2 regions of the Streptomyces sp. NPDC033174 genome follow, and region 1 is predicted to be linked to the other one. Evidence: predicted binding sites of a transcription regulator. Region 1 holds the regulator's gene; the other holds the start of a gene.

What was found. Region 1 encodes HrcA, which represses chaperone genes, less so after heat shock. Its sites were predicted from a motif close to TTNGCACTCNGNNNNNCNGAGTGCNAA; they were not measured.
Region 2: a site for HrcA is predicted at 2,053-2,079, ahead of groL (chaperonin GroEL). Genes of this name have one in related genera too.

Annotation. Positions count from the first base shown of each region.
Region 1 is NZ_JBVIPQ010000001.1:804,933-808,373, forward strand. Features, by position in the region: gene dnaJ (molecular chaperone DnaJ) at 90-1,226, opposite strand; gene hrcA (heat-inducible transcriptional repressor HrcA) at 1,227-2,243, opposite strand; gene ACZ5VC_RS03795 (MBL fold metallo-hydrolase) at 2,411-3,145, shown strand; gene ACZ5VC_RS03800 (DUF3097 domain-containing protein) at 3,156-3,441, shown strand, end outside.
Region 2 is NZ_JBVIPQ010000012.1:116,023-119,463, forward strand. Features, by position in the region: gene thrC (threonine synthase) at 1-1,008, shown strand, start outside; gene ACZ5VC_RS30520 (MoaD/ThiS family protein) at 1,038-1,316, shown strand; gene ACZ5VC_RS30525 (cold-shock protein) at 1,726-1,929, shown strand; gene groL (chaperonin GroEL) at 2,240-3,441, shown strand, end outside.

The sequences.
Region 1 (3,441 bases):
GGACGCATGGTGTCACGTCCCCGGCGGCACAAGGGGACGGCCCCCTTCCGCCAAGATGCGGCGGAAGGGGGCCGAGGGAGAAATCCCGCTCACCGCCCGTTGAACGCGTCCTTCAGGCGGGAGAACAGTCCTTGCTGCCCGGGCTGGAACTGGCCGGTGGGCCGTTCCTCGCCCCGGAGCTTCGCCAGCTCCCGCAGCAGTCGCTCCTGCTCCGGGTCCAGCTTCGACGGGGTCATGACCTCGACATGGACGATCAGATCGCCCCGGCCGCCACCCCGCAGATGCGTGATGCCCCGGCCGTGCAGCGGGATCGACTGGCCGGACTGGGTGCCCGGGCGGATGTCGACCTCGTCGAGCCCGTCGAGCGTCTCCAGCGGCACCTTCGTACCGAGCGCGCCCGCCGTCATCGGGATCGTGACCGTGCAGTGCAGATCGTCGCCGCGCCGCTGGAAGACCGCGTGCGGCAGCTCGTGGATCTCGACGTACAGGTCACCGGCGGGACCGCCGCCGGGGCCGACCTCGCCCTCGCCCGCGAGCTGGATGCGGGTGCCGTTGTCGACACCGGCGGGGATCTTCACGGTGAGGGTCCGGCGCGACCGCACCCGGCCGTCGCCCGCGCACTCGGGGCACGGGGTCGGGACGACGGTGCCGAAGCCCTGGCACTGCGGGCAGGGACGGGAGGTCATGACCTGGCCCAGGAAGGACCTCGTCACCTGTGACACCTCACCGCGACCGCGGCACATGTCACACGTCTGCGCCGACGTCCCGGGCGCCGCGCCCTCGCCGGAGCACGTCGTACAGACGACGGCCGTGTCGACCTGGATGTCCTTCGTCGTGCCGAAGGCCGCCTCGTTGAGGTCGATCTCCAGACGGATCATGGCGTCCTGGCCGCGCCGGGTGCGCGAACGCGGACCCCGCTGCGACGCCGTACCGAAGAACGCGTCCATGATGTCGGAGAAGTTGCCGAAGCCGCCGGCTCCGAAACCGCCCGCGCCCCCGCCGCCCGAAGCGGACAGCGGGTCGCCGCCGAGGTCGTAGACCTGCTTCTTCTGCGGGTCCGAGAGCACCTCGTACGCCGCGTTGATCTCCTTGAACCGCTCCTGCGTCTTCGGGTCCGGATTCACATCCGGGTGAAGCTCGCGGGCGAGGCGCCGGAACGCCTTCTTGATCTCGTCCTGCGATGCGTCGCGGCGCACGCCGAGAACGGCGTAATAGTCCGTGGCCACTTACGACTCCGCCAGGATCTGTCCGACGTAACGTGCCACTGCGCGTACCGCTCCCATCGTTCCGGGGTAGTCCATGCGGGTCGGTCCGACCACGCCGAGTTTGGCGACTGCCTCGTCGCCCGAACCGTAGCCGACCGCGACGACGGACGTGGAGGTCAGCCCTTCATGAGCGTTCTCGTGCCCGATTCGTACGGTCATGCCCGAGTCCTTGGCCTCGCCGAGCAGCTTGAGAAGCACGACCTGCTCCTCAAGTGCTTCCAGCACCGGCCGGATCGTGAGGGGGAAGTCGTGCCCGAAGCGCGTGAGATTGGCGGTACCGCCGATCATCAGCCGCTCCTCGTGCTCCTCCACCAGGGTTTCCAACAGGGTCGCCAGCACCGTCGAGACCGTACCCCGGTCCTCCGCCTCGAAGGACTCGGGCAGGTCCTGCACCAGCTGGGGCACGTCCGCGAAGCGGCGTCCCACGACCCGGCTGTTGAGCCGCGCCCGCAGGTCCGCCAGCGAGGTCTCGCCGAAGGGCGAGGGGCAGTCGATCATGCGCTGCTCGACCCGGCCGGTGTCGGTGATGAGGACGAGCATCAGCCGCGCGGGCGCCAGCGACAGCAGCTCCACATGGCGCACCGTCGACCGGGTCAGCGAGGGGTACTGGACCACCGCGACCTGCCGGGTCAGCTGCGCGAGCAGCCGGACCGTGCGCCCGACGACGTCGTCGAGGTCGACCGCGCCGTCGAGGAAGTTGTGGATGGCCCGGCGCTCCGGGGTCGACAGCGGCTTGACGCCCGCCAGCCGGTCCACGAAGAGGCGGTAGCCCTTGTCGGTCGGAATGCGGCCCGCGCTGGTGTGGGGCTGGGCGATGAAGCCCTCCTCCTCCAGCACGGCCATGTCGTTGCGCACGGTCGCCGGTGACACCCCGAGCTTGTGGCGCTCGGTGAGCGCCTTCGAGCCCACGGGCTCCTCGGTGCCGACATAGTCCTGGACGATGGCGCGCAGCACTTCGAGTCTGCGTTCGCTGAGCATGCGCGCACCTCCAGCTCTGGTTTCTTGTCGTCCTCTGGCACTCGCCCTGTCTGAGTGCCAGCGATTCCCTGGTCAGTGTACGGCGAGTGGGTATGCGCCGAGCAAGGGCGGGCGGCCAGCAACGCTACCGCGCGGCGGTGCGGGGTCGTTGCCGATAGCGTCGCGGTATGGACGTGCGTTGGGAAGACCACGGGTGGGAGCGGCTCGCCGAGGGGGTGGGCCGGCGACGCCTTCCCGTCTGGGACGCCACCACCGCACTCGTCGTCGGCGACGACGCGGCCCTGCTCTTCGACACGGGCTCCACGCTCCGCGAGGGGGCGGAGCTGCGTGCCCAGGCGCAGGCACTGCTCGGCGGCCGCAGGGTGACGCATATCGCACTCAGCCACCCCCACTTCGATCATGTACTCGGGACGGCGGCGTTCGCCGGGGCCCAGGTGTACGGGGCGGTGGGCATCGACGACGTCCTCACCCGCGACCGTGACGGGCTGCGGGGCTCGGCGGTGCGCCACGGGGTCACCGAGAGGGAGGCCCTCGAGGCCACCGACGTCCTGGTGCGGCCCCACCATCTGGTGTCCGGGGAATGGACCCTGGAGCTGGGACGGCGCCAGGTGCTGCTGGCCAATGTGGGGCCGGGCCACAGCGGCCATGATCTGGCGCTCCTCGTGCCGGGCCTGACCGAGGACTCCCCCGAGGTCGTCTTCTGCGGCGATCTGGTGGAGGAGTCGGGCGACCCGCAGGCCGGCGCGGACGCCATCCCGTCGCGCTGGCCGGCCGCGCTGGACCGGCTTCTCTCCTTGGGCGGTGAGGACGCGGTGTACGTCCCCGGTCACGGCGCGGTGGTCGACGCCGCGTTCGTACGCGCCCAACGCGATGAGCTGGCCCGGCGGTTCGGCGTGTCGTAGCGTCTGGCGAATGCGCAGCTACAACCCCGATCTGACACCGCCGTGGAAGAAGTCGGCCCCCGTGCCCGAGGTGCCCGCCGACGTGGATCTGGTGGTCGAGGAGGTCACGACGGGCTTCTGCGGGGCGGTGGTGCGCTGCGAGGCGGGCACGGTGACGCTGGAGGACCGCTTCGGCAAGCACCGCGTGTTCCCGCTGGAGCCGCGCGGCTTCCTCCTGGAGGGCCGTACGGTCACACTGGTCCGCCCGGCGGCACCGGCGCCGGTGCGCCCGGCCCGTACGGCTTCCGGTTCGATCG
Region 2 (3,441 bases), on a different contig from region 1:
ACCAAGCTGGTCAAGGCCGACAACCTCGCCCGTGAGCTGGGCGTGACCGGTGGCCTGTACATCAAGGACGACTCCGGCAACCCGACGCACTCCTTCAAGGACCGCGTCGTGGCCCAGGCGCTGGAGGCCGCCCGCGCCTTCGGCTTCACCACCCTCTCCTGCTCCTCCACCGGCAACCTGGCCGGCGCGGTCGGCGCCGCGGCCGCCCGGGCCGGATTCCGCTCGTGCGTGTTCATCCCGCACGACCTGGAGCAGGGCAAGGTCGTCATGGCCGCGGTGTACGGCGGTGAGCTCGTCGGCATCGAGGGCAACTACGACGACGTCAACCGCTTCTGCTCCGAGCTCATCGGCGACCCGCTCGGTGAGGGCTGGGGCTTCGTCAACGTCAACCTGCGCCCGTACTACGGCGAGGGCTCCAAGACCCTGGCGTACGAGATCTGCGAGCAGCTCGGCTGGCAGCTTCCCGACCAGCTGGTGATCCCGATCGCCTCCGGCTCGCAGCTCACGAAGATCGACAAGGGTCTCCAGGAGCTCATCAAGCTGGGCCTGGTCGAGGACAAGCCCTACAAGATCTTCGGTGCGCAGGCCGAGGGCTGCTCGCCGGTGTCCGCCGCCTTCAAGGCCGGCCACGATGTCGTACGGCCCCAGAAGCCGAACACGATCGCCAAGTCCCTGGCGATCGGCAACCCGGCCGACGGCCCGTACGTCCTGGACATCGCCCGCCGCACCGGCGGCGCGGTGGAGGACGTCAACGACGAGCAGATCGTCGACGCGATCAAGCTCCTCGCCCGTACGGAGGGCATCTTCGCGGAGACCGCGGGCGGCGTGACCGTCGGCGTGACCCGGAAGCTGATCGAGGACGGCTTGCTCGACCCGGCCCTCACCACGGTCGTGCTCAACACCGGCGACGGCCTCAAGACCCTCGACGCGGTCTCCCCGACCACGGGACCGACCGCGACGATCCGCCCGAGCCTGGACGCGTTCCGCGACGCCGGCCTGGCCGGCTGACCACTCACGCAACGGAAGGCAGAACGACCATGAGCGTCAACGTCCGCATCCCCACCATCCTCCGTACGTACACGGGCGGCCAGGCCGAGGTCTCGGCGCAGGGCTCGACCCTCTCCGAGGTCATCGCGGACCTGGAGAAGAACCACACGGGCATCGCGGCCCGCGTCCTGGACGACCAGGGCAAGCTGCGCCGCTTCGTCAACGTGTACGTGAACGACGACGACGTCCGCTTCGAGCAGGGTCTCGAGACGGCGACGCCGGACGGGGCGGGCGTGTCGATCATCCCGGCCGTCGCGGGCGGTTGCTGACTTCTCGCGAAATGCCCATTGCCCCCTCCGCCCAAGAAGCGGAGGGGGCAATTCTGCATGGTTGAACGCGGTAGAGTTGGGGAAGTCCCCGCCGCTGCTTGTGCCGCCCGCATATGAGAATGCGCCCGCACACGATAAGAAGCAGCCAAAGTGTTCGATCCCCTTGCACCCAATGTTCCCTTTGTCGGGCCCGACTTGCCCCGGAATATTGGCAATTCGCTGAAATCTTCCGTTCGGCTCCGCCCAGAATTCTCGTCCGACTGACCTGTTGCAGAGGGCAGTTGGGCAGATACATTCAGCCGCGGTCGACGCGTTCCGGCGCACGTTCACCTACCTGCGGTGAGCGAGGTCTGACCCAGGGTCCGCGAAGTGCGGTCCTGCGCAAGGGCCAGTAACAGGGGAGTTAGGCATGGCTCAGGGCACCGTCAAGTGGTTCAACGCGGAGAAGGGGTACGGCTTCATCGCGGTCGACGGTGGTGCGGATGTTTTCGTCCACTACAGCGCGATCCAGATGGACGGTTACCGCACCCTTGAAGAAGGTCAGCGAGTCGAGTTCGAGATCTCGCAGGGCCAGAAGGGTCCGCAGGCGGACATGGTCAAGCTCGCCGGCTGAGCACGGCGCGATTTCGGCCACCGACGCACTCACGCCGAGGGGCCCGCATCCCACCAGGGACGCGGGCCCCTCGTGCGTGCCCGGGCCCCGTCGGTCCGACGCCTGCCCGGACCCCGAGAGGAGCTTGCACTCTCCTACCCCGAGTGCTAATCATTGGCGTTAGCACTCTCCACGTGAGAGTGACAGAAGGACTGGGTCGGCGAGGCCCGCAGGCCGGGTGGGGCAAGGAACCACACAGGCAGGCAGGCCGTCCGTCGCGGGCGCCACACAGTCCGTCGCTATCCACCCCAGTCCGGGAGGACCACTTCACATGGCCAAGATCATCGCGTTCGACGAGGAGGCACGGCGCGGTCTCGAGCGCGGGATGAACCAGCTCGCCGACGCCGTCAAGGTCACCCTTGGCCCCAAGGGCCGGAACGTCGTCCTCGAGAAGAAGTGGGGCGCCCCCACGATCACCAACGATGGTGTGTCCATCGCCAAGGAGATCGAGCTCGAGGACCCGTACGAGAAGATCGGCGCAGAGCTGGTCAAGGAAGTCGCCAAGAAGACGGACGACGTCGCCGGTGACGGTACGACCACCGCGACCGTCCTGGCCCAGGCGCTCGTCCGTGAGGGCCTGCGCAACGTGGCCGCCGGCGCCAACCCGATGGCCCTGAAGCGCGGCATCGAGAAGGCCGTCGAGGCCGTCTCCGGCGCCCTGCTCGAGCAGGCCAAGGACGTGGAGACCAAGGAGCAGATCGCTTCGACCGCCTCCATCTCCGCCGCCGACACCCAGATCGGCGAGCTCATCGCCGAGGCGATGGACAAGGTCGGCAAGGAAGGCGTCATCACCGTCGAGGAGTCCCAGACCTTCGGTCTGGAGCTCGAGCTCACCGAGGGTATGCGCTTCGACAAGGGCTACATCTCGGCGTACTTCGCCACCGACATGGAGCGTATGGAGGCGTCGCTCGACGACCCGTACATCCTGATCGTCAACTCCAAGATCTCCTCGGTCAAGGACCTGCTCCCGCTCCTGGAGAAGGTCATGCAGTCGGGCAAGCCGCTGCTGATCATCGCCGAGGACGTCGAGGGCGAGGCCCTGTCGACCCTGGTCGTCAACAAGATCCGTGGCACCTTCAAGTCCGTCGCCGTCAAGGCCCCGGGCTTCGGCGACCGCCGCAAGGCGATGCTGAACGACATCGCCATCCTCACGGGCGGCACGGTCATCTCCGAGGAGGTCGGTCTCAAGCTCGAGAACGCCGGCCTGGACCTGCTGGGCCGCGCCCGCAAGGTCGTCATCACCAAGGACGAGACCACGATCGTCGACGGTGCCGGTGAGAGCGACCAGGTTGCCGGTCGCGTGAACCAGATCCGTGCCGAGATCGAGAACTCCGACTCGGACTACGACCGCGAGAAGCTCCAGGAGCGCCTCGCGAAGCTGGCCGGCGGCGTGGCCGTCATCAAGGCCGGCGCCGCGACCGAGGTGGAGCTCAAGGAGCGCAAGCACCGCATCGAGGACGCCGTTCGCAACGC